One region of the Streptomyces sp. NPDC001709 genome, then DNA from elsewhere that is predicted to be linked to it. Evidence: riboswitches for the same ligand, from Rfam matches in the RefSeq annotation. Region 1 holds a riboswitch; each other region holds the start of a gene.
What was found. Region 1 has a riboswitch for cobalamin ahead of ACWC0C_RS24540 (cobalamin biosynthesis protein). Riboswitches for the same ligand answer to the same signal wherever they lie in the genome.
Positions count from the first base shown of each region.

Region 2: another riboswitch for cobalamin. It lies ahead of ACWC0C_RS11930 (ribonucleoside-diphosphate reductase subunit alpha); the one in region 1 lies ahead of ACWC0C_RS24540 (cobalamin biosynthesis protein).
Region 3: another riboswitch for cobalamin. It lies ahead of metE (5-methyltetrahydropteroyltriglutamate--homocysteine S-methyltransferase); the one in region 1 lies ahead of ACWC0C_RS24540 (cobalamin biosynthesis protein).

Region 1 covers NZ_JBSFGB010000017.1:61,915-65,162, forward strand. The annotation lists gene ACWC0C_RS24530 (anion permease) at 1-449, shown strand, start outside; gene ACWC0C_RS24535 (hypothetical protein) at 484-711, shown strand; cobalamin riboswitch at 910-1,051, shown strand; gene ACWC0C_RS24540 (cobalamin biosynthesis protein) at 1,150-2,094, shown strand; gene ACWC0C_RS24545 (cobyric acid synthase) at 2,091-3,248, shown strand, end outside.
Region 2 covers NZ_JBSFGB010000006.1:243,764-247,011, reverse strand. The annotation lists gene ACWC0C_RS11935 (ATP-binding protein) at 1-1,221, opposite strand, end outside; cobalamin riboswitch at 1,377-1,510, shown strand; gene ACWC0C_RS11930 (ribonucleoside-diphosphate reductase subunit alpha) at 1,637-3,248, shown strand, end outside.
Region 3 covers NZ_JBSFGB010000020.1:169,181-172,428, forward strand. The annotation lists gene ACWC0C_RS27820 (acyl-CoA dehydrogenase family protein) at 1-779, opposite strand, end outside; cobalamin riboswitch at 1,051-1,253, shown strand; gene metE (5-methyltetrahydropteroyltriglutamate--homocysteine S-methyltransferase) at 1,423-3,248, shown strand, end outside.

The DNA.
Region 1 (3,248 bases):
CCTCCTCCCACCTGGGCTTCTCCCTCTCCACCACGCACGTCGTCTCCGGCTCGGTGATGGGCGCCGGCCTCGGCCGCAAGGGCGGGGTGGTCCGCTGGTCCACCGCGACCCGGATGGTCGTCGCCTGGGTGCTCACGCTCCCGGCCGCCGCGCTGGTCGGCGCGGGTGCCGAGTCCGTCACGGACCTCGGTGACTGGGGCACCGCCGTCGTGGCCGTCTTCCTCGTCGCCGCGAGCGCCGCGATCTGGAAGATCTCCCGCCGCGAGGTCGTCGACCACACCAACGTCGTCACCGAGTCCGAGGAGCCGGCCGGCGTGGTGACCACCGCCATCGCCGCGGTGACCCCGCCCCCGGCGGGCACGATCAGCGAGGACCTGACGGCCATGATCCCCTCCCCGGCCGCCACCGAGCCCGCGCCCGAGGCCGTCCCGCCGGCCGCCACCGTCTGACCCCGGCCACACCGGTAACCAAGGAAGCAACCCCATGAAGATCGACTGGTCGGCCCTCGGCTCCGTCTTCGGCGTCAGCCTCGCCTTCACGGTGGGCCTGGTGGCCCTGTTCACCCTCGGCATCAACGGTCTGGCCCGGCGCGAGAAGGCCGCGGCCCAGGGCGGCTCCGCCACGCTCGCCGTGACCGGCGCCTACGTCTGCTTCGCCGCCTGCGCGGCCGCGGTGGCGTACGGCATCTACCTGATCGTCGCCAAGCCCTGACAGAGCGCTTCGCTGGAACCACCGCGAAGTGCCGTCGATCGGCTGCCGCGCCGTCGTGGCTGGTCGCGCAGTTCCCCGCGCCCCTTCGGGGCGCTTCGGCCCCCCTCGCGTCCTGAGGGGGGCCTTTTTCGTCGGCCCACGCCCCGCGATGTGGGGATCGGCACACTCTCCCCGTGCAGGTCAACGGCAAGTTGACGGCCGTTCCGGGCGCGTGGTGGACTGCCCAGGCCATGTACGGCGGCAGGAGAGGAAGCCGGTGCGAATCCGGCGCGGTCCCGCCACTGTCACCGGGGAAGAACCCCCGGGAGCCAGGAACTCTCACCGCCGAATCTCGTCGAACCAGGGCGCGGACACCCTGAGTGAGGACACAGATCGCCATGCTCGGCTGCCGAAGGACCCCCGTCAGGCCCGCTCCTGTACCCACGGCCGGCTGAGCCGATGGGGGCCGATCGCACCTACGCGTACGGCGCCGCCGCCGGCCTTCTCGGTGACCTGCTCCTCGGCGATCCGCGCCGCGGGCATCCGGTCGCCGCGTTCGGGCGTGCGGCCGCTGCCGTGGACCGCGCGTTGTGGCGCGACCACCGCGGCTGGGGCGCCCTGCACACCGTCGTGTGCGCCGGTGGCGCCGTCGCACTCGGCTCGCTGGCCGCACGCGCCGTACGCCCCTCCCCCGCCGCCTCCGTCGCGCTGACCGCCGCCGCCACCTGGGCGGTCGTCGGCGGTACCTCGCTCGCCCGCGAGGCCCGCACCATCGGCAGCGCCCTGGAGCGCGGGGACGTCGAGGCGGCCCGGGAGCGGCTGCCGCACCTGTGCGGCCGGGACCCGCAGGCGCTGGACGCCGACGGGATCGCCCGGGCCGTGGTCGAGTCGGTCGCCGAGAACACCTCCGACGCGGTCGTGGGCGCGCTGGTGTGGGGGGCCGTGGCGGGGGTGCCGGGGCTGCTCGGGTTCCGGGCCGTCAACACCCTGGACGCGATGGTGGGTCACAAGTCCCCCCGCTACCGCCGCTACGGCTGGGCCTCCGCCCGGCTCGACGACGTGGCCGGCTGGCCGGGGGCGCGGCTCACCGCCGTACTCGCCGCCGCGGCCGGACCCGATGCCCGGGGCGCCCTGCGCGCCTGGAAGGCCGACGCCCGCAAGCACCCCAGCCCCAACGCCGGGCCCGTGGAGGCCTCGTTCGCGGGGGCGCTGGGGGTGCGGCTGGGCGGCACGCTGTCCTACGGCGGCCGGGTCGAGCACCGCCCCGTGCTCAACGGGCGGGCCGGACGCGCCGTCCGGGTCACCGACATCGACCGGGCCGTACGGCTCTCCCGCCGCGTCGGCCTGCTCGCGCTCGGCGTCAGTCTCGCCGCGCGCCGACTCGTGAAGGGACGTGGCAAGTGAGCGGGGGTCTCCTCGTCGCCGGTACCACCTCCGACGCCGGCAAGAGCGTCGTGACGGCCGGGATCTGCCGGTGGCTGGTGCGGCAGGGCGTGAAGGTCGCGCCGTTCAAGGCGCAGAACATGTCGCTCAACTCCTTCGTGACCCGGGAGGGCGCGGAGATCGGGCGGGCGCAGGCCATGCAGGCCCAGGCGTGCCGGATCGAGCCGACCGCGCTGATGAACCCGGTGCTGCTCAAGCCGGGCGGCGAACAGAGCAGCCAGGTGGTGCTGCTGGGCAGGCCGGTGGGCGAGCTGAGCGCGCGCGGGTATCACGGCGGACGGCAGCAGAAGCTCCTCGGCACGGTGCTGGACTGCCTGGCCGAGTTGCGGGGCACGTATGACGCGGTGATCTGTGAGGGTGCCGGTTCACCGGCGGAGATCAATCTGCGGCGGACGGACATCGTGAACATGGGGATCGCGCGGAACGCGCGGCTGCCCGTGCTCGTCGTCGGCGACATCGACCGCGGCGGTGTCTTCGCCTCCTTCTTCGGGACCGTCGCCCTGCTCTCGCCGGAGGACCAGGAGCTGGTCGCCGGATTCCTGGTGAACAAGTTCCGGGGTGATGTCAGCCTGCTGGAGCCGGGTCTCGACATGCTGCACGGCCTCACCGGGCGGCACACGTACGGCGTGCTGCCCTTCCGGCACGGGCTCGGCATCGACGAGGAGGACGGACTGCGGGTGTCGCTGCGCGGCACCGTGCGCGAGTCCGCCGTGACCCCGCCCGTCGGCGAGGACGTACTGCGGGTCGCGGTGTGTGCGATCCCGCTGATGTCCAACTTCACGGACGTGGACGCGCTCGCCGCCGAACCGGGCGTCGTGGTGCGGTTCGTGGACCGCCCCGAGGAGCTGGCGGACGCGGACCTCGTGGTGATTCCGGGCACCCGGGGCACGGTGCGCGCGCTGCGGTGGCTGCGCGAGCGCGGACTGGCGGACGCCCTCGTGCGGCGGGCCGCCGAAGGCCGCCCGGTCCTCGGCATCTGCGGCGGCTTCCAGATCCTCGGCGAGCACATCGAGGACGAGGTCGAGTCGCGGGCCGGCGCGGTCGACGGGCTCGGTGTGCTGCCCGTACGGGTGCGGTTCGCCCGCGAGAAGACCCTGACCCGGCCGGCCGGCGAG
Region 2 (3,248 bases), on a different contig from region 1:
CGCGAGGTCCCAGGTCTCCAGGAGCCACAGCCGCAGCGTGCTGCGGTCCCAGCTGCGGGTGTCCAGCCGGTCCTTGTCGTTGCGCGGACGAATGCGTTCGAGGTCGCCGTGGTGGTGCAGTTCGCGGGCGATCTGCAGGTAGATGGGCGATTCGGTGACCTCCGCGGTCTCCACGATCCAGTCCACGCGGCGCTCGTCCGTATCCGGTACCCGCGCCTCGACGAAGTGCAGCGCCGCCTCCTCGCTCAGCGGCTCCAGCTCCACGATCGCGGCGGGGGTGCTCTCCAGCGGACTGTGCGGACGGGAGGCGATGACGAGGGGCAGCTTCTCCTCGTGGGCGCGCTCGATGGCCCTGCGGATGATGTTGTCCCGGTCCTCCTGGAGGCGCTCGTCGAGGATCGCTTCTTCCAGGCCGTCGGCGATGACGATCACCTTGTCGTCGGCGAGCAGTTGCTGCCAGACCCGGTCGTTCTTGGTGCGCGCCAGAATGCCGTGGGGCGCTTCCTCGGCGAACCGTTGCCTGGCCATGCGCTCGAAGTTCAGATCCGCACCGGTGGCGTCCCGCAGCCGGATCGGCACGGGAACGGCGTGCTGCCGGGCCAGCAGTTCGGTGAGCCGCACCAGGACGGCCGTCTTGCCCGTGCCGACACCGCCGACGAGTAGATAAGGCCTGCGGGTCTCGCGCTGCCGCAGCCGCTGGGCGATGACCCGGGCGACCTCCTCGCGGCCCACGACCTCGGCCATGTCGGGCCCGGCGGTGAGCACCAGCTTGCGGGGATGCTTGCGCGCCTTGGCGACGTAGCGCCGCTTGCTCCAGCTGTACCAGAAGAACAGGAAGACGGCGGCGGCCACCGAAGCGGCGAGGAGCGGACCGACGAAGCGCAGGACTGAGTCGAACCCGGTGCTCGACCTCTTCCGCCACTGCTCGAAGAGGGTCGTGTGATGGGTGAACAGGATCCAGAGGCCTTCCACGGCCCAGGCGAGGAGTGCGATCAGGAGGATCAGCCAGATGACCCGGATCACGTTGGTGTACGAGAACCACCTGCGCCACTTCTTGGGGCGGGTGGTATCGCGGCGGGCCTCCAGCGTGATGGACAGATGGTGCCAGTAGCCCAGGAAGAACCGCCTGATCCGGCGCCACGCATGTCTCGCCTCCAGCGTCGCCATCGGCGCACTGCGCGGCCGCACCTTGCCCGGCGGGTGACGGACGATCCTCGTCATGGTGCGTTCTCCTTCCGAGACCGACTCTCGGTACGGAGGACCCGCGGGCACCTACTTCCATGGAAACACTCCAGCCGGGCCCTGCAACTCGGGAGTTGACCCTCTGAAGCCGATCCGACACAACATCTGGGGGTGACACGACAGCCCGGCACAAGATGTATGCTCGTCCTCGCTGTCGCCGCAGGGGAATCCGGTGCGAATCCGGAACTGTCCCGCAACGGTGTACTTGCGTGCATCCGCATCCGCACGCCTGTTCAGTCCGAGGACCTGCCGTCAGCGCACCCGGCCGTCCGGTCCGGGTGGCCTTCAGACGTCCGGGCCTCGTGGAGTGGGCCGGTGGACGCGACGCCGTGCGCGCTCGTGACTGCCCCCTGCCCTCCGCAAGGCCCCCGTGCCGAGCGAGGGAGAGCCCCACGTGACCATCGCGCCAGCAGATCCGGCTTCAGCCAGCGGCCTGGAGACCGACGGTCCCGGTACCGTGCTGCTGCGGACCCTGACCGAGCTGACCGCCGACCTCCCCGACGCCGACCCCGGCCGGGTCGCCGCCGCCGCGCTGCGCGGCCGGTCGGCGCACGCTGACGAGGCGGAGTTGCGCGAGCTGGCCACGGAGGCCGCCGCCGGGCTCATCTCCGAGGACCCCGCCTACTCCCGGCTGGCCGCCCGGCTGCTGACCCTCTCCATCCGCGCCGAGGCCGCCTCGCAGGGCGTGACGTCCTTCACCGGGTCCGTGGCCGTGGGGCACCGCGAAGGGCTCATCGCGGACCGCACCGCCGACTTCGTACGGCTGCACGCCGAACGGCTCGACGCGCTGGTCGACCGCCGGGCCGACGACCGCTTCGGCTACTTCGGCCTGCGCACCCTGCACAGCCGCTACCTGCTGCGGCACCCGATCACCCGCAAGGTCATCGAGACGCCCCAGCACTTCATGCTGCGGGTCGCGAGCGGCCTCGCCGAGGACGACACCACTCGTTCCGTGGACGAAGTCGCCGCGCTCTACGGGCTCATGAGCCGCCTCGACTACCTCCCGTCCTCCCCCACGCTCTTCAACTCCGGCACGCGGCACCCGCAGATGTCGTCCTGCTACCTCCTCGACTCCCCGCTGGACGAGCTGGACTCCATCTACGACCGCTACCACCAGGTCGCCCGCCTCTCCAAGCACGCCGGCGGCATCGGTCTGTCGTACTCCCGGATCCGCAGCCGCGGTTCGCTGATCCGCGGCACCAACGGGCACTCCAACGGCATCGTGCCGTTCCTGAAGACGCTGGACGCCTCGGTGGCCGCCGTGAACCAGGGCGGCCGGCGCAAGGGCGCCGCGGCCGTCTACCTGGAGACCTGGCACTCCGACATCGAGGAGTTCCTGGAGCTGCGGGACAACACCGGTGAGGACGCCCGCCGTACGCACAACCTGAACCTCGCGCACTGGATCCCGGACGAGTTCATGCGCCGGGTCAACGCCGACGCGCAGTGGTCGCTGTTCTCCCCGGCGGACGTGCCGGAGCTGGTGGACCTGTGGGGCGAGGAGTTCGACGCCGCCTACCGCAAGGCCGAGCAGGCGGGCCTGGCGAAGAAGACGATCCCGGCCCGTGAGCTGTACGGCCGGATGATGCGCACCCTCGCGCAGACCGGCAACGGCTGGATGACCTTCAAGGACGCGGCCAACCGCACCGCCAACCAGACGGCCCTGCCGGGCCACGTGGTCCACTCCTCCAACCTCTGCACGGAGATCCTGGAGGTCACGGACGACGGGGAGACGGCGGTCTGCAACCTGGGGTCCGTGAACCTCGGTGCTTTTGTCGACACAGCGACCGGGGACATCGACTGGGCGCGGCTGGACGAGACCGTCCGCACCGCCGTCACCTTCCTCGACCGTGTCGTGGACATCAACTTCTACCCGACCGAGCAGGCGGGCCGGTCGAACGCCAAGTGGCGTCCGGTGGGCCTCGGCGCGATGGGTCTGCAGGACGTCTTCTTCAAGCTGCGCCTGCCCTTCGACTCCCCCGAGGCCAAGGCCCTGTCCACGCGGATCG
Region 3 (3,248 bases), on a different contig from region 1:
ACCGCACCCCGTGCGGCGCCCACGACGGGCACGGCGAGCGGCAGCGCGTTCACCTCGTTCACCGCCACCGTGTGGCAGCGGGCCTCGGAGGCCGTCGCCCGCCCCGCGTTGATGTCGAACCTCGACAGGGTCAGATGCCCTGGCACGAACACGTCGTCCAGGACCATCGTGTCGCTGCCGGTCCCGCGCATGCCGAGCGTGAACCAGGTGTCCTTCACGGTGATGTCCGCCTGCGGCACCGCGAAGAACCGCACCTCGCCCCGCCCGTCGGGGCCCACTGTGCCGGGTACGGCGGAGCAGGCGAAGACCCAGTCGGCGAAACGCACCCCGCTGATGTACTTCCACTCGCCGCTCAGCCGCCAGCCACCGGAGACGGGCTCCGCCTTCCCGGCCGGCATGAGCGCGCCCGCCATCAGGGCGTCCGGCCCATCGCCCCAGAGCACCGCCTGCCCCTCCACGGGCAGGTAGGCGCCGTACCGGGCCGCGTACGCCGACAGCGAGGCGGCCCAGGCCGCCGAGGCGCAGCCCTCGCCCACCAGGGTCACCGCCGAGGTCATGTCCACGAAACGGCCTTCGGTACCGCCGAAGGCCGCGGGCACGAAGTGCCGGGCGAATCCGGCCTCCCGCACCGCCTCGACCACCTCGGGCGCAAGGCGCCGGGCGGTCTCCGTCTCGTCGCTGCTCCGCGCCGCGATCTGCGCCACGCGCGGAGCGCCGGCGACGACCGCCGCCACGCTCGGCCTCTCGGCAAGGATCGTCGCCGTGCTGTCGCTGAGCATATGTTCGCCACCTCCATCGGGATGGCGGCAGTCTCTCCGGCCGAGCCCGCGAGGGGCCGCACCCGAGCCGGGACCGGCCCGTCAATCACCCGACCGGCTTCAATCCCAGCCGGCGACGAGCCGCGCCGGCCGCGCCAGACGCCGACGACGACTTGAGGCCGCGTTCCCGAGCCTCGCGGGACGACGCACTTCGGCCGCGTGTCCCACCTCACCATCCGAATTGGTGAACGTGATCCACCTCGTCCCTGGCGGCCCCTTAGGCTGGCCCCTGCAGCTGGTTCGCCCCGTCAGCCAGGCGGGAGCGTCGTAAGAGGGAACCCGGTGGGAATCCGGGACTGCCCCGCAGCGGTGAGCGGGAACGACCGCCGTCATACGCACTGGGCCCGTAGCGGGCCTGGGAAGCGACGGCCAGTAGGTGTCCTCGCCTTGGCAAAAGGCATGGGCGTGCCCGCGAGTCCGAAGACCTGCCAACTGCCCGCGCGCGGGACGACTCGTGCGCGGACATCCCGGTGACCTCGAGGGCGGGTCGGCGTCGTATGCACCGAACGGACGGCCGTGGGCCGCTGCCGTCCGGGCTGTCGCCCCTTCGCGTTCTCGTCCCGTCCCCGGGATCTCAGGGATTCATCTCGCGAAGGAGATCTCCGTGACCAGCACGTCCGCAGCCGTGGCAGCACGGGCCACCGTGTACGGCTACCCCCGCCAGGGTCGGAACCGGGAGCTGAAGAAGGCGATCGAGGGCTACTGGAAGGGCCGCGTCACCGCCGACGCGCTGACGGCCACCGCCGCCGAGCTGCGGCGGGGCAGCTGGCAGCAGTTGGCGGACGCCGGCATCGACGAGGTGCCGACCGGCGACTTCTCGTACTACGACCACGTACTCGACACCACCGTCATGCTCGGCGCGATCCCCGCACGCCACCGGGAAGCGGTCGCCGCGGATCCGCTCGCCGGGTACTTCGCCATGGCGCGCGGCACCCAGGACGTCGCACCGCTGGAGATGACCAAGTGGTTCGACACCAACTACCACTATCTGGTGCCCGAGTTGGGACCGGACACGGTGTTCGCGGCCGACCCCGCCAGGCAGGTCGCCGAGCTGCGGGAGGCCCTCGCCCTGGGCCTGGCCGCCCGCCCGGTCCTCGTCGGTCCCGTCACCTATCTGCTGCTGGCCAAGCCCGCACCCGGCGCGGCCGGCGACTTCGACCCGCTCGCCCTGCTGGACCGGCTGCTGCCGGTGTACGGCGAGATCCTGGCCGATCTGAGGGCGGCCGGGTCCGAGTGGGTCCAGCTCGACGAGCCCGCCCTCGCCCAGGACCGTACCCCGGGCGAGCTGAACGCGGCCGCCCGCGCCTACCGGGTGCTCGGTGCCCTCGCCGACCGGCCCAAGCTGCTGGTGGCCTCCTACTTCGACCGGCTCGGTGAGGCCCTGCCCATCTTGGCCAAGGCTCCGGTGGAGGGTCTGGCCCTGGACTTCACCGAGCGGGCCGCCGCCAACCTGGAAGCCCTGGCCGCGGTCGGCGGACTGCCCGGCAAGCGGCTGGTCGCCGGAGTCGTCAACGGCCGCAACATCTGGGTCAATGACCTGCGGCAGTCCCTCGCCACCCTGGGCACCCTGCTGGGTCTCGCCGACCGGGTCGACGTCTCGGCGTCCTGCTCCCTCCTGCACGTGCCCCTCGACTCAGCCATGGAACGGGACGTCGAGCCGCAGATCCTGCGCTGGCTCGCCTTCGCCCGTCAGAAGACCACCGAGATCGTCACCCTCGCCAAGGGCCTCACCCACGGCCTCGACACGATCGCCGCGGAACTGGCCGCGAACCGGGCCGACCTGGCCTCCCGCGCCCACTCCCCCCTCACCCACGACACGGCCGTACGCGCCCGGGCGGCCGCCGTCACCGAGTCCGCCGCCCGCCGCTCGCAGCCGTACGCCGAGCGGGCCGCGGCCCAACGCGCCCGTCTCGAACTGCCGTTGCTGCCGACGACCACCATCGGTTCGTTCCCGCAGACCGCCGAACTGCGGACCGCCCGCGCGGACTTGCGCGCCGGGCGGATCGACGCCGACGGCTACGAGGCGCGTATCCAGGCCGAGATCGAGGAGGTGATCTCCTTCCAGGAGAAGGCCGGACTGGACGTCCTCGTGCACGGAGAGCCCGAACGCGACGACATGGTCCAGTACTTCGCGGAACGGCTCACCGGCTACCTGGCGACCCGGCACGGCTGGGTCCAGTCGTACGGCACCCGTTACGTCCGCCCGCCGATCCTCGCCGGTGACGTCTCCCGGCCCGCGCCGATGACCGTGCGCTGGACGACCTATGCCCAGTCGCTCACCGACCGCCCCGTCAAGGGCATGCTCACCGGCCCCGTCACCATGCTCGCCTGGTCGTTCGTCCGCGACGACCAGCCGCTCGCCGAGACCGCCCGGCAGGTCGCCCTCGCCCTGCGCGACGAGGTCGACGACCTGGAGGCGGCCGGGACCCC